Regions from separate parts of the Streptomyces sp. NPDC013187 genome, predicted to be linked through region 2. Evidence: riboswitches for the same ligand, from Rfam matches in the RefSeq annotation. Region 2 holds a riboswitch; each other region holds the start of a gene.
The links. A riboswitch is a leader RNA that binds a small molecule or an ion and turns the genes downstream of it on or off. The one in region 2 is predicted to bind cobalamin.
Positions count from the first base shown of each region.

Region 1: another riboswitch for cobalamin. It lies ahead of ACFY5B_RS31650 (ribonucleoside-diphosphate reductase subunit alpha); the one in region 2 lies ahead of ACFY5B_RS28185 (energy-coupling factor ABC transporter permease).
Region 3: another riboswitch for cobalamin. It lies ahead of ACFY5B_RS25640 (ABC transporter substrate-binding protein); the one in region 2 lies ahead of ACFY5B_RS28185 (energy-coupling factor ABC transporter permease).

Region 1 covers NZ_JBIBAF010000017.1:90,012-96,595, forward strand. The annotation lists gene mctP (monocarboxylate uptake permease MctP) at 1-766, shown strand, start outside; partial or broken gene ACFY5B_RS31645 (GNAT family N-acetyltransferase) at 980-1,162, shown strand; cobalamin riboswitch at 1,185-1,372, shown strand; gene ACFY5B_RS31650 (ribonucleoside-diphosphate reductase subunit alpha) at 1,496-3,847, shown strand; gene ACFY5B_RS31655 (ribonucleotide-diphosphate reductase subunit beta) at 3,847-4,854, shown strand; gene ACFY5B_RS31660 (hypothetical protein) at 4,767-5,009, opposite strand; gene ACFY5B_RS31665 (GlxA family transcriptional regulator) at 5,103-6,065, shown strand; gene ACFY5B_RS31670 (cytochrome P450) at 6,078-6,584, opposite strand, start outside.
Region 2 covers NZ_JBIBAF010000014.1:76,066-82,649, reverse strand. The annotation lists gene ACFY5B_RS28200 (ABC transporter permease subunit) at 1-208, shown strand, start outside; gene ACFY5B_RS28195 (MDR family MFS transporter) at 205-1,497, shown strand; gene ACFY5B_RS28190 (serine/threonine-protein kinase) at 1,728-3,173, shown strand; cobalamin riboswitch at 3,302-3,487, shown strand; gene ACFY5B_RS28185 (energy-coupling factor ABC transporter permease) at 3,517-4,224, shown strand; gene ACFY5B_RS28180 (energy-coupling factor ABC transporter substrate-binding protein) at 4,221-4,589, shown strand; gene cbiQ (cobalt ECF transporter T component CbiQ) at 4,596-5,345, shown strand; gene ACFY5B_RS28170 (energy-coupling factor ABC transporter ATP-binding protein) at 5,342-6,196, shown strand; gene ACFY5B_RS28165 (maleylpyruvate isomerase N-terminal domain-containing protein) at 6,325-6,584, shown strand, end outside.
Region 3 covers NZ_JBIBAF010000012.1:80,012-86,595, forward strand. The annotation lists gene ACFY5B_RS25615 (cation diffusion facilitator family transporter) at 1-453, opposite strand, end outside; gene ACFY5B_RS25620 (metalloregulator ArsR/SmtB family transcription factor) at 517-876, shown strand; gene ACFY5B_RS25625 (4-hydroxybenzoate 3-monooxygenase) at 888-2,111, opposite strand; gene ACFY5B_RS25630 (APC family permease) at 2,134-3,738, opposite strand; gene ACFY5B_RS25635 (CoA-binding protein) at 3,872-4,300, opposite strand; cobalamin riboswitch at 4,383-4,573, shown strand; gene ACFY5B_RS25640 (ABC transporter substrate-binding protein) at 4,633-5,658, shown strand; gene ACFY5B_RS25645 (FecCD family ABC transporter permease) at 5,655-6,584, shown strand, end outside.

The DNA of each region.
Region 1 (6,584 bases), on a different contig from region 2:
CCGCCGCAACACCACGATCCTGCCGCTGTACTCGCTGATGCTGGGTCTGCTGGCGCTGCTCGGGTTCATGGCCATCGCGGCCGGCATCAAGGTGCAGAACGGGCAGCTGGCGATCCCGCAGCTGTTCGAGACGATGTTCCCGGACTGGTTCGCGGGCGTGGCGTTCGCGGCGATCGGCATCGGCGCGCTGGTGCCGGCGGCCATCATGTCCATCGCGGCCGCGAACCTCTTCACCCGCAACATCTACAAGGACTTCATCAAGCCGGACGCGACTCCCGCGCAGGAGACCAAGGTCTCCAAGCTGGTGTCGCTGCTGGTGAAGGTCGGCGCCCTCGCCTTCGTCCTCACCATGGACAAGACGGTCGCCATCAACTTCCAGCTGCTGGGCGGCATCTGGATCCTGCAGACCTTCCCGGCCCTGGTCGGCGGCCTGTTCACCCGCTGGTTCCACCGCTGGGCCCTGCTCGCGGGCTGGGCGGTCGGCATGGTCTACGGCACGGTCGCCGCCTACGGCGTGGCCTCCCCGACGCAGAAGCACTTCGGCGGCTCCGCGAAGGAGATCCCGGGTATCGGGGAGATCGGCTACATCGGCCTCACGGCGTTCGTCCTGAACGTGGTGGTGACGGTGGTCCTGACCTTCGTCCTGAGGGCTCTGAAGGCCCCCGACGGTGTCGACGAGACCAAGCCGGAGGACTACACGGCGGACGCGGGCGACCCCGGTGTCCAGGTGGAGCTCCCGCCCGCGACGGCGGGGACGAGCCATTGAGCGCGGCGTGAGCGTGCCGGCCTAGGGGCGCGGGGCTGCATCACGATGCGGCTCCGCCGCGTGGGCGCGAACAACCACACAACAACCGCAGCGGGCCGCCGAGATCACAACGGCGGCCCGCTGTCGTACACACTCACTTCGGCGAGGGCGACGACCCGTACCCGCACGTGCTGCGGGACGCCGCCGGAAGAGCCGCCGCCGCGGACGTGCTGATGCCTCGACCGGGCGCGTGCCACCCCGGGCTGCCGGAGCGTCGTGCTGTCGACCCGGCGCACCCCGCACACGGCCCACCGCATCTGCGGACGGCTGGGCTCCACCCGCGCACCCGAGCGTGACCGGAACCCGGTCCCGGAGCTGACGGGCATCACTCTTCTCACCTATGAGTTGACGCTCTGAAACCAGCGCGACACAACATCTGGGGGTGCCATCCGAACCCGGCACAAGATGTATGCTCATGCTCGCTGTCGCCGCAGGGGAATCCGGTGCGAATCCGGAACTGTCCCGCAACGGTGTACTTGTGCATGTCTGTTCCCGGAACCGCTCTGTTTCCGGAACCGCACCGCACGAGAGTCAGTCCGAGGACCTGCCGACAGCGCGCCCGGCCACCCGGCCGGTGTGCCCTGACGTCCGGGCCTCGTGGAATGGGCCGGTGGACGCGACGCCGCGTGCGCTCGTGTGCTGCCCCCTGCCCTCGACGAGGCCCCCGTGCCGAGCGAGGGAGAGCCCCACGTGACCATCGCGCCAGCCGAACCGGTCTCAGCCGCCGAAGAAGAGCACGACGCCCCCGGCGCCGCGCTGTTGCGGACCCTGACCGAGCTGACCGCCGACCTCCCCGACGCCGATTCCGGCCGGGTCGCCGCCGCCGCGCTGCGCGGCCGGTCCGCGCAGGCGGACGAGCGGGAGCTGCGGGAGCTGGCGACGGAGGCCGCGGCCGGCCTGATCTCCGAGGACCCCGCCTACTCCCGGCTGGCCGCCCGGCTGCTGACCATCGGTATCCGCGAAGAGGCCGCCTCGCAGGGCGTCACGTCCTTCAGCGAGTCCGTCGCGGTCGGCCACCGCGAGGGCCTCATCGCCGACCGGACCGCCGAGTTCGTGCGCGTCCACGCGGCCCGTCTCGACGCGCTGATCGACCGGGCGGCCGACGACCGCTTCGGATACTTCGGCCTGCGCACGCTGCACAGCCGCTACCTGCTGCGCCACCCGCACACCCGCAAGGTCGTCGAGACGCCCCAGCACTTCATGCTGCGGGTGGCCAGCGGCCTCGCCGAGGACGACACCACGCGCGCACTGGACGAGGTCGCGGCGCTCTACGGGCTCATGAGCCGCCTCGACTACCTCCCCTCCTCCCCCACCCTGTTCAACTCCGGCACCCGGCACCCCCAGATGTCGTCCTGCTACCTCCTCGACTCCCCCAAGGACGAGCTGGACTCGATCTACGACCGGTACCACCAGGTGGCCCGGCTGTCGAAGCACGCGGGCGGCATCGGACTCGCGTACTCCCGCATCCGGGCCCGCGGTTCGCTGATCCGCGGCACCAACGGCCACTCCAACGGCATCGTCCCGTTCCTGAAGACCCTGGACGCCTCGGTCGCCGCCGTGAACCAGGGCGGCCGGCGCAAGGGCGCGGCCGCGGTCTACCTGGAGACCTGGCACTCCGACATCGAGGAGTTCCTGGAGCTGCGGGACAACACCGGTGAGGACGCCCGCCGTACGCACAACCTGAACCTCGCGCACTGGGTGCCGGACGAGTTCATGCGGCGCGTGAACACCGACGCCGACTGGTCGCTGTTCTCCCCCTCGGACGTGCCCGAGCTGGTCGACCTGTGGGGCGAGGAGTTCGACACCGCGTACCGGGCGGCCGAGGCGCAGGGCCTCGCGAAGAAGACGCTGCCCGCCCGCGAGCTGTATGGCCGGATGATGCGCACCCTCGCGCAGACCGGCAACGGCTGGATGACCTTCAAGGACGCCGCCAACCGCACCGCCAACCAGACGGCCGAGCCGGGCCACGTCGTGCACTCCTCCAACCTCTGCACGGAGATCCTGGAGGTCACCAGCGACGGGGAGACGGCGGTCTGCAACCTCGGATCGGTGAACCTGGGCGCGTTCGTGGCCGACGGCGACATCGACTGGGAGCGCCTGGACGAGACCGTCCGCACGGCCGTCACGTTCCTCGACCGGGTCGTGGACATCAACTTCTACCCGACCGAGCAGGCGGGCCGCTCCAACGCCCGCTGGCGTCCGGTAGGCCTCGGCGCGATGGGCCTCCAGGACGTCTTCTTCAAGCTGCGCCTGCCCTTCGACTCGCCCGAGGCCAAGGCCCTGTCCACCCGCATCGCCGAGCGCATCATGCTCGCCGCCTACGAGGCCTCCGCCGACCTCGCCGAGGGCAACGGCCCGCTCCCGGCCTGGGAGAAGACCCGTACGGCCCGGGGCGTGCTGCACCCCGACCACTACGACGTGGAGCTCACCTGGCCGGAGCGCTGGGCGGCCCTGCGCGAGCGCGTCGCCACGACCGGCCTGCGCAACTCGCTGCTCCTCGCCATCGCGCCCACGGCCACGATCGCCTCCATCGCGGGCGTGTACGAGTGCATCGAGCCGCAGGTGTCCAACCTGTTCAAGCGCGAGACGCTGTCGGGCGAGTTCCTCCAGGTCAATTCCTACCTGGTGGACGAGCTGAAGCGGCTCGGCGTGTGGGACGCCCGCACCCGGGAGGCCCTGCGCGAGGCCAGCGGCTCGGTGCAGGATTTCGCCTGGATCCCCGAGGACGTGCGCGCCCTCTACCGCACGGCGTGGGAGATCCCGCAGCGCGGCCTGATCGACATGGCGGCGGCCAGGACCCCGTTCCTGGACCAGTCCCAGTCCCTGAACCTGTTCCTGGAGACGCCGACCATCGGCAAGCTCTCCTCGATGTACGCCTACGCCTGGAAGTCCGGGCTGAAGACGACGTACTACCTGCGCTCGCGCCCGGCGACCCGGATCGCCCGCGCCGCACAGGCCACCGTCCCCGTGCAGGCCACCCCGGACCCCGAAGCGGTCGCCTGCTCCCTGGAAAACCCCGAGTCCTGCGAGGCCTGCCAGTAATGAGCACCCAGAACCTTCTCGACCCCGGCTTCGAGCTCACCCTGCGCCCCATGCGCTACCCGGACTTCTACGAGCGCTACCGGGACGCCATCAAGAACACCTGGACCGTGGAGGAGGTCGACCTCCACTCGGACGTCGCCGACCTGGCCAAGCTGTCACCGGCGGAGCAGCACCTGATCGGCCGGCTGGTCGCCTTCTTCGCGACGGGCGACTCGATCGTCGCGAACAACCTGGTGCTGACGCTGTACAAGCACATCAACTCCCCCGAGGCGCGGCTGTACCTGAGCCGGCAGCTCTTCGAGGAGGCCGTGCACGTCCAGTTCTATCTGACGCTGCTCGACACCTATCTGCCCGACCCGGAGGACCGCGCGGCGGCCTTCGCGGCCGTGGAGAACATCCCGTCCATCCGCGAGAAGGCCTCGTTCTGCTTCAAGTGGATGGACTCGGTGGACAAGCTCGACCGGCTGGAGACCCAGGCCGACCGCCGCCGCTTCCTGCTCAACCTGATCTGCTTCGCCGCGTGCATCGAGGGCCTGTTCTTCTACGGCGCCTTCGCGTACGTCTACTGGTTCCGCAGCCGTGGCCTGCTGCACGGCCTGGCCACCGGCACCAACTGGGTGTTCCGCGACGAGACGATGCACATGTCCTTCGCCTTCGACGTGGTCGACACCGTCCGCAAGGAGGAGCCGGAGCTCTTCGACGACCGGCTCCAGCAGGAGGTGACGGACATGCTCCGGGAGGCCGTCGAGGCCGAGCTGCAGTTCGCGCGCGACCTGTGCGGTGACGGTCTCCCGGGCATGAACACCGAGTCGATGCGGCAGTACCTGGAGTGCGTGGCGGACCAGCGGCTGACCCGCCTCGGCTTCGCCCCGGTGTACGGCTCCGAGAACCCCTTCTCCTTCATGGAGCTCCAGGGGGTTCAGGAGCTGACCAACTTCTTCGAGCGGCGGCCCTCGGCGTACCAGGTGGCGGTGGAGGGCACCGTCGACCTGGACGAGGACTTCTGAGCCGGCACCTCTTCGCGGGCCTCCTGGGCCTCCCTGATCTGACGGTCGATGCGCCTGTCACGCAGCAGGCCGATCACGGACGGGAGGATCAGGAGGACCAGGATCCCGAAGGTGGCGGTCAGTCCGATCAGTGCTTCTGTCTGGTTCGTGTTCATGGACACCACTGTCGCGCTGATGACTCCTTACCGTCAGTGGCAGTACTGCCGTAGACCCTCGAATTACTGCCAAGGTCGAGGCACACTGGACGCATGCTGCAGAACGTGGCCGTCGCCCTCCTCGACGGCGTGAACCCCTTCGAGCTCGGTGTGGTGTGTGAGGTCTTCGGCACCGACCGGAGCGACGAAGGCCTGCCGGTGTACGACTTCGCCGTCGCCTCGGCCGAGGGCCCGGTGCTGCGGATGAACTCGGGCTTCTCGCTCCAGGCCGAGCACGGCCTGGAGCGGCTGGAGACGGCCGACCTGATCGCCGTGCCGGCCGGCCACACCTACGCGTACCGGGATTTCCCCCCGGAGCTGCTGGACTCCCTGCGCCGCGCGGTCGACCGCGGTGCCCGGGTGCTGAGCGTCTGCTCCGGCGTCTTCGTGCTGGCCGCGGCCGGGCTGCTGGACGGCCGCCGCTGTGCCACGCACTGGAAGCACGCCCAGGACCTCGCCCGGCGGTACCCGCGCGTGGTCGTGGAACAGGACGTGCTCTACGTCGACGAGGACCCCGTGATCACCTCCGCCGGCACGGCCGCCGGGATCGACGCCTGCCTCCACCTGGTGCGCAAGGAGCAGGGCACCGAGGTCGCGAACAAGATCGCCCGGCGGATGGTGGTGCCGCCGCACCGCGACGGCGGCCAGGCCCAGTACATCGAGCGTCCGCTCCCGCTTCCCGAGGCCGACACGATCGGTGAGGTGCTGGCGTGGATGGAGCGGCACCTGGACGAGGAGGTCACGGTCGAGCAGCTGGCCGACCGCGCCCTCATGTCCCCGCGGACCTTCGCCCGCCGCTTCCAGCAGGAGACGGGCACGACGCCCTACCGCTGGATCCTGCGCCAGCGCGTGCTGCTGGCCCAGCGGCTGCTGGAGGCGACGGACGAGACCATGGACGCGATCGCCGGTCGAACAGGGTTCGGTAACGCGGCCGCCCTGCGCCACCACTTCGTCCGGGTGATCGGGACCACCCCGAACGCCTACCGGCGCACGTTCAGAGGCCCCGAAGCGGCCTGAGGCACGGCCCGCTCACCGCGCGACCGGCCGCACCAGCAGGTCGTGCGGCCGGAGCGTGATCCCCACCCGCGTGTTGTCCTTCGACCCCGCCACCGGCTCGAAGCGGTACCGGGTGGCCAGCGCCGCCGTGATCAGCGTCAGCATGGCCATCGAGAAGTGGTCGCTCGGGCACTTGCGGTTGCCCACGCTGAAGGGGCTCATGGCGTGCTTCGGGATGTCCTTGACCCGGTCCGGAAGCCAGCGGTCGGGGTCGAACTCCAAGTTTCGCTCGTACGACTTCGGGTCGCGCTGGATCGCGTAGGGGCTGTAGATGATGTCCGCCCCGGACGGAATGCGGTATCCACCGAGTTCCGTGTCCCGCACCGCCCGGCGCGTCAGAATCCACACGGCGGGCCTCAAACGTATGCACTCGACCACGACATTGTTCGTGTGCCTGAGTCCTCGGACGTCTGCGAATGCCACCGGCTTCCCACCGGTGACGGCTTGCACTTCGTCGCGCACCCGGTCGGCGTGTTCGGG
Region 2 (6,584 bases):
CGTCCTCTTCCCGGCCGCCGTACTCGCCCTGCTCGGGGCACTCGCGGTCACGGCCGCGGGCGGGGTACGGCTGCCCCGGCGGCGCACACGGCCCGCGGGCCCGGCCGTGCCGCCGGTGGATCAGGGCCTGCCGGCCCCGCGGCGGCGCCCGGAGCGCCCCGACGACCTCCTGACTCCCGTGTCCGCCTCACAGACAGACGAACGATGAACGACTCCGTTTCCCGGATACCGACCCGCAAGGCCGCCCGTACGATCCGCGCCGAAAGCCGGGACGGCACCTGGCGTCTCATCAGGCAGCTGTCGCCGCTGCTGCGGCTGCTGATCCTCACCCAGCTCGCTTTCAACATCGGCTTCTACGCCGTCCTGCCGTTCCTCGCCGAGCACCTCGGCACCGCGATCGGCATGGCGGGATGGCTGGTCGGGTTCGTGCTCGGGCTGCGCACCTTCAGCCAGCAGGGGCTGTTCGTGGTCGGCGGCTGGCTCGTCGACCGGTTCGGGGTGCGGCCGGTCGTGCTCGCGGGCTGCGGCCTGCGGATCGCCGGGTTCGCGTGGCTCGGCTTCGCGGAGACGAGCGGAACCGTGATCGGTGCGGTGCTGGTGATCGGTTTCGCCGCGGCACTCTTCTCCCCCGCCGTGGAGTCCGAGGTGGCCCGTCAGGCGGTCGTGTGGGAGGAGGACGGGCACGGCCCGCGCACCCGGGTCCTCGCCCTGTTCAGCGTGGCAGGGCAGGCGGGGGCGTTCGTGGGGCCGTTGCTCGGCGCGCTGCTGCTCGCCGTCGACTTCCGTACCGCGTGTCTGGCCGGTGCCGGAGTCTTCGTGCTCGTCCTCGCCGGGCACCTGTGGCTGATGCCGCAGCACATCCCCGGCCGGGTTCGCGTCCAGGAGCGGGGCGGGGTCCGCGCCCTGCTCCGCGACCGCCGCTTCCTCGCCCTGTGCTGTGCGTACGGCACCTATCTGCTCGCCTACAACCAGCTGTATCTGGCGCTACCGGACGAGGTGCAGCGCGCGGCGGGCTCCCAGGCGCCGCTGTCCTGGCTCTTCGCGCTGTCCTCGGTGCTGGTGGTGTTCACTCAGCTGCCGGTGACCCGCTGGGCGGGCGACCGGCTGGATCTGCGCCGCTCCATGGCCGCCGGGCTGCTGCTGGTCGCGTCCGGTTTCGCGGTGGTGGCCGCGGCCCGTCCCGCCGGCTGGACGGGCACGGCCGGGCTGCTCCCGGCCGCGGGCTTCGTGATCTTGCTCACCGTGGGGCAGATGCTGGTCGTGCCCGCCGCCCGCGCCTGGGTGCCCGACCTCGCCGAGGAGGGCCGGCTCGGGCTCTACATGGGTGCGCTGTCGTCCGTCTCGGGGCTGATCGTCCTGGCCGGCAGCGCGGCCACCGGCTTCCTGCTCGACCTGGGCCTGCCGACCGCCGTGCCGTGGCTGGTCCTGGCGGCCGTACCGGCCCTGGCGGTGGCCGTGCTGCCGCGCCGGGAGAAGGGGGCGGGCGCGGCGGCCTGACACCCTGCCGGCCTCCCGGGGCAAGGGGGCGCCGGGAGTGTCACCCCCGCGGGCGACTCCTCAGCCCGGGTTTTCCGCGCCGGGCCCCCCGAGGACACCGCCGCGGAGATCGGCGGTCGTGTCGCGCCAGTATCCTGGGTCGGCTGCGGCACCCCCCATCAATACCCGTGCACAAGCGGGGAGTTCGGCCTGCGGCGACGACCTTCCCCCTATGCGTGAGACGAGGACGAGTGCTGCTAGCGGGCCGCTACCGGCTGGATGTGGAGATCGGGCGCGGTGGAATGGGAGAGGTCTGGCGTGCGTACGACGAGACGCTCGCCAGGGCGGTGGCCCTCAAGCTGCTGCTGCCCCAGGACACCGACGCCACGGCGGCCTCCCGGTTCCGTCTGGAGGCTCAGACCGCCGGACGTCTCAACCACCCCAACGTGGTCGGTGTGCTGGACTTCGGTGAGTACGACAACCGGCTGTACCTGGTGATGGAGCTGGTCGAGGGCGACAGTCTCGCCGGGGTGCTGACCGCCTCCGGCGCGCTGCCCGCCGAGCGGGTGGCCCTGCTCGCCGCGCAGGCGTCCGCGGGGCTCGCCGCCGCGCACGCGCAGGGCATCGTGCACCGGGACGTCAAACCCGCCAACCTGCTGCTGGACGCGGGCGGCACGCTGAAGATCGGCGACTTCGGCATCGCGCGGTTCCTCGACGACCCCGGCGCCGCGCTCACCGCCACCGGCCAGATCATCGGCACCGGCCTCTACCTCGCGCCGGAGCGGGCCCTGGGCAAGCCCGCGGGGCCCGCGTCCGACATGTACTCCCTGGGTTGCGTGCTCTACCAGCTCCTCAGCGGACGCCCCCCGTTCGAGGCCGACACCGCCGTCGCCCTGCTCCACCAGCACCTCGACTCGGCTCCCGTGCCGCCGCGCGAGCTCGGTGTCGCCGGACTTCCGCCGGCGTTCGAGAACTACCTCCTCGGTCTGCTCGCCAAGCAGCCCGAGGACCGCCCCACCGCCCGGCAGGCCGCCGAGTGGTTCGCCGGGGGCGCCTGGCGGGGCCTGCCCGAGCCGCTGCCGGAGGTCTCGCCGCCGCTGCGGCCGAACACCGCGTCCACGGCGATGCCCGCCGGGCCGGGACCGTACGCCGCTGCCGAGACCGGCCATCCGACCACCTACGCGCTGCCCGCCACCACGGGCCACCGCACCGCCGCCCGGGCGGCCCAGGCGGGGCGTTCGGGCCGCTCGCGCGGGCGCGGCGGTCACGGCAACCGGTCGAAGCTGGCCGCGACGGCCGCCGCCGCGGCACTGTTCATCGCCGCGATGCTCATCGGCATGCGCTGGTTCTCGCCCGACACGACCGCGGAGGGCACGGAACCCGACGCGTCCCCGAGTGCGAGCAGCCCCGCCGCCACGCCGTCCGCCGGCTCCGCCACGTCCGACTCCTCCGATCCGCAGGCCGACCCGGCGGCCGGCCCGGGGGCAGCCGACACGCCGGCCACCGGCACCGTGGCCGATGTCACTCCGTCCACGCCGCCCCCTTCCCCGACTCCTCCCGCGCCCGCTCCGAGCGCCGCGACTCCCACGGCGGAACCGGTCGACGGCGGCCCGGAGCAGCCGCAGCCGGAGAAACCGCGCCAGGCCGGGGAAGACGGGGAGGGCGACGACGGCGGGGACGACGGGGGCGAGGACTGACACGGCCCGGACGTCGCGCGGCGAAGCCCTGCGCGGAGCGCGTGGATCAGCCGGGGGATGCGCCGGTGTGCGAACGGGCGCCCCCTCACGCGCCCCTTGGGTGGCTTGTCATCGCCCTTACCCCGGCCTTATTGTCACCAGGCCTTGGTGAACGGGAAATCCGGTGTGATGCCGGTGCGGCCCTCGCCACTGTGAATCGGGAAGTCCGGCTCCGGCCCTCACGGGCAGCCACTGGGTCCTTGCGACCCGGGAAGGCGGAGTCCGGGCGGTGGTACCCGTCAGCCAGGAGACCGGCCAAGGCGCGTCAACCATCCACGAGGTGCTGGAGAGGGTCTGCTGAGCCATGCACATAGCCGAGGGTTTCCTTCCTCCGGCGCACGCGGTCGCCTGGGGCGTCGCGTCGGCGCCGTTCGTCGTCCACGGGGTCCGGTCACTCACCCGTGAAGTGCGCGAGCACCCCGAGAGCACCCTGCTCCTCGGTGCGTCCGGCGCCTTCACGTTCGTCCTGTCCGCCCTGAAACTGCCGTCCGTCACGGGCAGTTGCTCGCACCCCACCGGCACGGGCCTGGGAGCCATCCTGTTCCGGCCGCCGATCATGGCGGTGCTGGGCACCATCACCCTGCTGTTCCAGGCTCTGCTGCTGGCGCACGGCGGCCTGACCACGCTCGGCGCCAACGTCTTCTCCATGGCGATCGTCGGGCCCTGGGCCGGATACGTCGTCTACAAGCTGCTGCGGCGCTCCAACGCGCCGCTGATGGTGGCGGTGTTCTTCGGCGCGTTCGTCGCCGACCTGTCCACCTACTGCGTCACCAGCGTGCAGCTGGCCCTCGCGTTCCCCGACCCGGGCAGCGGATTCCTGGGCGCGCTCGGCAAGTTCGGTTCCATCTTCGCCGTCACACAGATCCCGCTCGCCGTGAGCGAGGGCCTGCTGACCGTGTTCGTGATGCGGCTGCTGGTGCAGTCCAGCAAGGGCGAACTGACCCGGCTGGGCGTGCTCCTCGCCAAGAAGCAGGCGCGGACCGGGACAGGGAGCGAGGTGGCGGCCCGATGAAGAAGAACACGAAGATCAACCTGCTGCTCCTGTTCCTCGTGGCCGCGCTCGCCGTGCTGCCCTTGGCGCTCGGTCTCGGCGACCACAAGAAGGAGCCGTTCACCGGTGCCGACGCCGAGGCGGAGACGGCGATCACCGAGCTGCAGCCGGACTACGAGCCGTGGTTCTCACCGCTGTACGAGCCGCCGTCCGGCGAGATCGAGTCGGCGCTGTTCGCTCTCCAGGCGGCCCTGGGCGCCGGTGTCCTCGCCTACTACTTCGGCCTGCGCCGGGGCCGCAGGCAGGGCGAGCAGCGTGCCCTGGAGCGGGAGGCGGAGAGCGCGCTCTCCGACACCGCCGGGAAGTCCGCCGCGGAACGGGACTGAGCCCGGGTGCTGCCGATCGACGCGGCGGCGCACAGCAGTCGCTGGCGCCGCCGCCACCCCGTGGACAAGGCCGTGCTCGGGCTCGGTCTCACCCTGCTCGCGATCTCCCTGCCGCCCTGGCCGGGCGCGGCCCTGGTCCTCCTGACGGCCCTGGTCGTGCTGCTGGGTCCGGCCGGTGTGCCCGGTCGTCGGCTGTGGCGGGCCTACCGCGTGCCGCTGGGCTTCTGCGTGACCGGCGCGCTCACGCTGCTCGTCCAGGTGGGCGGGCCGGGCGGCTTCGTCTCCCTCGCGGATGACGGGGCGGTCCGGGCCGGGGAGTTGCTGCTGCGGACCTCGGCGGCCTCCCTGGGGGTGCTGCTGTTCGCCTTCACCACGCCCATGTCCGACCTGCTGCCCCGACTGGTCCGGGCCGGGATCCCGGCGCCGGTCGTCGACGTAGCGCTCGTGACGTACCGGATGAGCTTCCTGCTGCTGGACTCGATGCGGCGCATCCGGGAGGCCCAGGCGGCCCGGCTCGGGCACACCGGCCGGGCCGCGGAGTGGCGGTCCCTGGCCGGGCTCGGCGCCACCGCGTTCGTCCGGGCCTTCGACCGGGCCGGCCGGCTTCAGGCCGGGCTCGCCGGGCGGGGCTACGACGGCACCCTGCGGGTCCTGGTGCCCGAGGCCCGGGTCTCCGTCCGCTTCACGGCGGCCAGTTGCGCGCTGCTCGTCGCACTGGCCGTCCTCACCCTCGTACTGGAAAGGCCGCTGACATGAGCGAGCCCGCCCTCGTCGCCCTGCGGGGCGCGTCCTTCGCCTACGAGGACGGCCCGGCCGTGCTCAGCGGCCTCGACTTCGAGATCCGCGAGGGCCGCGCTCTCGCTCTGCTCGGCCGCAACGGCAGCGGCAAGACCACGCTGATGCGGCTGCTCAGCGGCGGGTTGAGGCCCCAAGAGGGGCGGCTGACGGTCGAGGGGCGGCCGGTGGCGTACGACCGAAAGGGCCTGACCCGGCTGCGGACCACCGTGCAGCTGGTGGTGCAGGACCCGGACGACCAGTTGTTCGCGGCGTCCGTCGAGCAGGACGTGTCCTTCGGTCCGCTGAACCTCGGCCTGGACGACACGCGGGTACGGGCGCGGGTGGCGGAGGCGCTGGCAGCCCTGGACATCACGGCCCTGGCCGACCGGCCGACCCATCTGCTCTCCTACGGACAGCGCAAACGCACGGCCATCGCGGGCGCGGTCGCCATGCGGCCGCGTGTCCTCGTCCTGGACGAGCCGACGGCCGGACTCGACCCCGACGGCCAGGAGCGGCTCCTCACCACTCTCGACGGGCTCCGGGCCACCGGCACCACGGTGGTGATGGCCACCCACGACGTCGATCTCGCCCTGCGCTGGGCCGACGACGCCGCGCTCCTCACGCCGTCCGGTGTCCGCACCGGGCCCGCGGCCACGGCACTGGCCCGCACGGATCTCCTCCGGGAGGCGGGGCTGCGTCTGCCGTGGGGTGCCGCGGTGACGGAACTTCTGCGATCCCAGGGGCTGTTGACGGAAACGGAGCCGGGCCCGCGTACAGCGGACGAGCTCGCCGCGCTCGTGGGAGGACGGTTGGGGGCGCCCGGAGCGTGAGAGCCACGTTCTCGGCGAGCAGCAGACCCCTATCGGGGGAGGGCGGCTGGGCGCCCAGGCCGCGGCGGTGAGCACGGCCGGCCGAAACGCGCTTGTGCGGTGTCGCCGCGCGGCTCTACGTTGCCGGGGTGGATCTCTTCTCCCGCACCTGGGCGGCGTTGCGCGCGACGGTGGCCGATCTCTCCGACGAGGACTTCGGGCGGCCCTCCGGCTGTACGGGCTGGCTGGTGCGGGACCTGGTGTGCCATCTGATCGTCGACGCCCAGGACGTCCTGATCACCCTGGCCACGCCCTCCGACCGGGAACCGACCCGTGACGCGCTGACGTACTGGGACGTCTCGGACACTCCGCCGACCGGCGACGACCCGCTCGACGCGCTGACCGTCAG
Region 3 (6,584 bases), on a different contig from region 2:
GTCCTCGGCGCGTCCGTAGCCGTAGGTGAAACGACGTGTGGCCGCGCGCCGGCCCAGCACGAAGGCGATGCCGAGCGGGACGGCGGTCAGCGCGTCCGCGGTGTTGTGCACCGTGTCCCCGAGCAGCGCCACCGACCCCGAGACGGCCACGACGACCGCCTGGGCCAGCGCCGTCACACCCAGCACGGCGAGCGAGACCCACAGTGCCCGCATCCCGCGTGCCGAGGACTCCAGGGCGGAGTCGACCTTGTCCGCGGTCTCGTGGGAGTGCGGGGCGAGGAGGTGAGCCATCCGGTGGCGCAGCGAGTGCCGGTGGCTGTGGCTGTGGCTGTGGCTGTGGCTGTGGCTGTGGCTGTGGGCATGGGCGTGGCCGTTCCCGTGGCCGTGGGTGTTTCCGTGGTCGTGCCCATGCGAGTGGTCATGCGGGTGGGCGTGCCCGTGCCGTTCGCTCACGTGGATCCCCTTCCGGTGCGCGTGGGAGTGGACGTACCCGTGTCGTGCCGCCATTATGTGCGTATGAGCGCACGCATGCACCTGTCATCTGCGCACGATGCGCATCCGCGCAGCCCGGGCGAGGAGCAGTTCGCACTCGCCGCGGAAGTCCTCGCCCTGCTGGGGGACCGGACCCGGCTCGCCCTGCTGCACGCGCTGACCGGGGGAGAGGCCGACGTCACGACGCTCACGGAGGCGTGCGGCGCGGCCAGGCCGGCCGTCAGCCAGCACCTGGCCCGGCTGCGCCTGGCGGGCCTGGTGAACACGCGCAAGGAGGGCCGCCGGGTGATCTACTCACTGCGCGACGGCCATCTGCGCCGCTTGGTCGACGAGGCACTGAACGTGGCCGACCACCGCCTCAGCGACCGCCCCTTGCACGACTGAGCACGGCTCGCTCAATGACGCGCCGCCGTCCCGAGGTACTGCTCGGCGAAGGCGGCCGCCGCGGCGGGCGAGGTGAACAGGCGGCGCAGCCGGGCGAGCGCGGTGCCCGCGCGGAACGGATCGCCCGCCGCCGTGCCGTGAAACACCTCGGACAGCCACTGCGAGAACTCCTGGTAGTCCCAGACGCGCCGCAGGCACGCCTGCTCGTAACCGGCCAGACCGCTGTCGTCATCCGTCGTCAGCCGGGCTACCAGGGCGTCGCCCAGCAGGAAGGCGTCGTGCAGGGCGAGGTTCATGCCCTTGGCGGCGATGGGGGCGACCAGATGGGCCGCGTCACCGGCGAGGTGGAGCCGGCCGTGCACCATCGGCTCGACCACGTAGTCGTGCATGTCCAGCACGCGCTTCTCGATCAGCCGCCCCTCGGTCAGCGGAGGCACGCCGGTCGCTCCGAGCCGCTGCCGGAGCTCGGACCAGACGCGCTCCTCCGGCCAGTCGTCCGGGTCGTCGCCCGGCGGGCACTGGAGGTAGTAGCGGGTCACGTCCCGACTGCGGGGCATCTGGCCGGCGAACCCGCGCGGGTGGCAGCCGAACAGCACGCAGTCGGCGGACGGCGGCGCCTCGGCGAGCAGGGCGAGCCAGCCGACACCGTAGTCGTGCCGCGCGATCCGGACCCGCTCGACGGGGAGCGAGGCCCGGGTCGCTCCCCGTGCCCCGTCGCATCCGGCGACGAAGTCGCAGTGCACCACCCGGCGTTCACCCGTCTCGAAGCAGGTGTACGAGACCGACGGCCGGTCGCTGTCGACGTCGTGCAGCTCCACGTCCCGGACGCCGAAGCGGATCTCGCCGCCGCGGACGTCGGCGTACTCGCGCACCAGGTCCGTCACCAGCAACGGCTGTGGATAGACGAAGTGGTGACTGCTCGTCAGTTCGCCGTAGGGGAACCGGTAGCGCTCCCCGCCGAAGCGGAACTCGCACGCGCTGTGCAGTTCCGCGCGGTCCAGGAGGTTCCGGGCGAGGCCTCGCTTCTCCAGGCCCCGTACGGCCCATTCCTCGATGACCCCGGCGCGGGGCCGCTGTTCGATGAACTCGCGGGTCTCCGCCTCCAGCACCAGACAGTCCACGGACGCGGCCCGCAGGATGTTCCCGACGGTCAGACCTGCCGGACCGGCGCCCACGACAACGACTGGGAAGCGTCGCGGGGCGCCGGAGTCGGCGGGCGGAGAGGCGTGGGTCATGCGCACATTATGGAGGCCGGTCTCAGTGGACCGGCACCTCCGTGACGGCCACCTCCTCGATGCTCCGCTCGATCTCGCCGGACAGGGAGGCCGAGGCCCGGGCCCAGTAGTAGACGGCCAGCGAGAACACCGCGATGACCAGGATGTCCCACCACAGTGCGAGGTGCCCCTGGCCGCCGAAGCCGCCCTGCCAGGAGATGACGCCCATGCCCAGAAGGTAGGCGGGCAGCCACTGGGCGGCCTTCCAGTCGAGCCGGGGAGCGTCGGGCAGGCCCTTGCGCGTGGCGTACCAGGCGTACCCGCCGAGCAGGACGTAGCCGAGGACGATGGCCACGCCGAGCCGCCACAGGGTGTCCCAGGTGGACCAGTAGATGATGAGGTTGGCCACCACGAACGACAGCGGTGAGACGACCTTCCCGCCGGGCAGGCGGTAGGGGCGTTCCCGGTGCGGCAGCCGGTCCGCGAAGACGCCGTAGGCCAGCGGGGCACCCGCGTACATCAGCACGCTCGCCGAGGTGATGAAGCTGACCAGCTGCTGCCAGCTCGGGAACGGCAGGAAGCAGACCACGCCCGTAACGAAGGACACGATCAGCCCGAACCACGGCACCCCGCGCGTATCGGTGCGGACGAACAGCTTCGGCGCGTAGCCGTTGCGGGCCAGTCCGTAGGAGACCCGGGACGTGGCCGTCGTGTAGATCAGGCCGGTGCCGCCCGGGGAGACCACCGCGTCCAGGTACAGCACCACGCTCAGCCAGCCGAGGCCCAGCAGAGTCGCGAGCCCCGCCCACGGGCCGCTGATGCCGGGGTAGTCGAGCTTGGTCCAGCCGTGTGCGAAGGAGCCCAGCGGCAGGGCGGCGATGAAAACGACCTGGAGCAGGACGTAGATGGCCGCTCCGATGGCGACCGAACCGATGGTCGCGCGCGGCAGGTCCCGCTGCGGGTCGCGGCTCTCGCCCGCCAGCTGGATCGCCTGCTCGAAACCCAGCAGGGCGAAGATGATGCCGCTGGAACTCACGGCACTCAGCACGCCATGGGCGCCGAAGGGTGCGAAGCCGTGCTCGGTGAAGTTGCCCGGGTGGAAGTTGCCCGCCGCGATGATGAAGATCGCCGCCAGCGGCACGGCCACCTTCCACCAGGTGGCGGCGCTGTTGGTGTGCGCCAGGATCCGCACCCCGAGAAAGTTGACCACGACGAACACGGCCATCAGGACGACCGCGACCACGAAGCCGCTCGTCGTCAGCGTCCCGTCCTTCGCGTGCTGGAAGCCCTGCGCCCAGTGCCAGTGCCCGGCGTAGCCGATCATGGCCTCGACCTCGATCGGTGCCACGGTCGCCGCCTGGAGCCAGGCGAACCAGCCGAAGGACATGCCGGCCAGTCCGCCGAACGCGTAGTGCGGATAGCGGGCGGTGCCGCCCGCGACCGGGAACATGCCGCCCAGTTCCGCGTGCACCAGCGCCAGCAGCACGATCGCCACCGCGCCGATGAGCCAGGACAGGATCGCCGCGGGTCCGGCCGCCACGACGGCCTTCTCGGCGCCGTACAGCCAGCCCGAACCGATGATGGAGCCGACCGACGCCCACATGAGCCCGATCAGCCCGACATCCCGGCGCAGGCCGTCTCTTTCCATGAATTCAGGGCCTCTCGAAGATGAACTCGGGGAGTTCGGGGAGCAAGAGGCCTCAGGTTAGGAATCGGCCGGCCGACCGCAGAAGGCGAGTTGTGCACCCTTGACCGGCTGCGGGCATTTCGTGGGGAACGCTTCAGGATTCCTGTACGCGGTGATGAGGCAGCCGTGGGATTTCGATGGCCGGACAGCGGTCCATCACCATCTCCAGGCCCGCCGCGCGGGCCCGGTCGTACGCCGCCTCGTCCACGACGTCGAGCTGGAACCAAACGCCCTTCGCGCCCTTGGCGACCGCCTCGTCCGCGACGGCCCCGGCGAGGTCGCTGTTCACGAACACGTCGACGACGTCCACGTCGAAGGGGATGTCCGCCAGGCTCGCGTACCCCTTCTCCCCGTGCACCGTCTCCGCCTTCGGGTGCACCGGCACGACGCGCTTGCCGAAGCGCTGGAGCACGGCGGCGACGCCGTACGCCGCGCGCCGCTGGTTCGACGACAGGCCCACCACGGCCCAGGTGTCGCCGAGCTCGGTGAGAATCCTGCGGACCGTTGCCTCGTCGCCGTACACCGGCGGCCTCCTCGGAAGTCGTGGACGGGCTGTTCTCCGTTCAACGGTGCCGGGTGCGCGGTGATTCCCCGGACGGCCCCCGTGATAGCTTGCCGAGGCCAGTCGAACCCATGTACGTGGGTCAGGGAATCCGGTGCGAATCCGGAACTGACGCGCAGCGGTGAGGGGGACGGGCGGGGCCTCGGCCACTGGACTCCCTCGCGGACGTCCGGGAAGGCGCCCCGATCCGGACGAACCCGAGTCCGAAGACCTGCTGGCGGCCCCCGCGGCCGCGCGCGGCGGGGGAGCACCGTACGACCGGGCTCCGCGAATGAGCCCTCGACGCCTGAGGACTGGTTCCCGTGTCCCTCGCCCGACCCGCCCGTGCCGCCGCCCTGCTCGCGGCCGGCTCCCTGCTCCTGACCGGCTGCGGCGGCACCGCGTCCACCGACGCCAAGGCCGCCGTCACCCTCACCGACTGCGGGCACGAGGTCCGCGTCGCCGCCCCGCCGCAGCACGCGGTGTCCCTCAACCAGGGCACTACCGAGATTCTGCTCTCCCTGGGCCTCGCCGACCGCCTCGCGGGCACGGCCACCTGGACCGACCCCGTGATGAAGGGGCTGGAGAAGGCCGACGCGACGGTGCCGCGCCTCGCCGACGACAATCCGTCCTTCGAACGCGTCCTGGACACCGAGCCCGACTTCGTCGCCGCGTCCTTCGTCTCCACCCTCGGCAAGGGCGGCGTCGCCACCCGCGAGCAGTTCGAGAAGCTCGGCGTCCCCACCTACGTCTCCCCGTCCGACTGCGTCGGCAAGGACAACTCGGGGGGTGGCGACGGCACCCGCGACAAGGCCCTGGACATCGACACCGTCTACGGCGAAGTCCGGGACCTCGCGACCGTGTTCGGGGTGAAGAAGCGCGGCGACGCCCTCGTGGCCTCACTCCAGCAGCGCATGAAGAAGGCCACCGCGGGCATCGACGCCTCCAAAGTCACCCTCCTGTACTGGTTCGCGAACTCCGAGTCGCCCTACATGGCGGGCTGTTGCGGAGCACCCGGCATCATCACCCGGGCCCTAGGCGCGAAGAACGTCTTCGACGACACGCACGAGGAGTGGCCACAGGTCAACTGGGAGACGGTCGCCGACCGCGACCCCGACGTCCTCGTCATCGGCGACCTGACCCGCAAGTCCCAGACCGCCGAGTCGGCCGCGAAGAAGATCGCCTTCCTGGAGTCCAATCCGGTCACCAGGAACATGGACGCCGTCCGGCACAAGCGGTACGTGCTGCTCAGCGGGCAGGCCATGAACCCGACCATCCGCACCGTCGAGGGCGTGGAGCAGGTGGCCGCCGGGCTGCGCCGGTTCGGGTTGGTGAAGTGACCGCCCGGGAGCGGGAGCTGCCGGCCGCCGGGCCCGGGCGCCGGGCCGGGCTCGCACTGGGCTTGGCCGGGGCCGTCGCGCTCGTGGCGTCCGTCGCCGTGGCCATCACCATCGGCCCCGCCGACCTCGGCGTCGCCGACGTGTGGTCCGTCGTGGCCGCCCATCTCGGCCTCGGCGGCTCCGGACTGACGCCGATCCGGGACGGCATCGTCTGGCAGCTGCGACTGCCCCGCACTCTGCTCGCCGCCGTGTGCGGGGCCGGACTGGCCGTGTGCGGGGCGGTGATGCAGTCCCTGCTGCGCAACCCGCTCGCCGACCCGTTCGTGCTCGGGGTGTCCTCGGGCGCCTCCACCGGAGCGGTCCTCGTCGTCGTGCTCGGCGTGGGCGGCGGCGCCCTCCCGGTGTCCGCGGGGGCGTTCCTCGGCGCCCTGGTGTCCTTCGCGCTGGTGCTCCTGCTCAGTCACACCCTCGGCGGCACCACCGACCGGGTCGTCCTCGCGGGCGTCGCCGCCATGCAGCTCTTCTCCGCGCTCACCTCCTTCGTCGTGATGACCTCCGCAGATGCCGAGACGACCCGCGGCGTGCTGTTCTGGCTCCTCGGCTCGCTCGGCGGCGCCGGCTGGACCGACGTGTGGCTGTGCCTGGCCGCGCTGGCGGTGGCGCTGGTGGTGTGCCTGTCGTACGCCCGAACCCTCGACGCCTTCGCCTTCGGGCAGGACGCCGCCGCCGCGCTCGGGGTGTCCGTCGCCCGCACCCGCCTGGTCCTGCTGTGCGTCACGGCCCTGCTCACGGCGGCTCTGGTCAGCTCGGCCGGGGCGATCGGCTTCGTCGGACTGGTCCTGCCGCACGCCGCCCGGGCCCTGACCGGTCCCGGGCACGCACGGCTGCTGCCGGTCACCGCCCTCGCGGGAGCGGTCTTCCTGGTG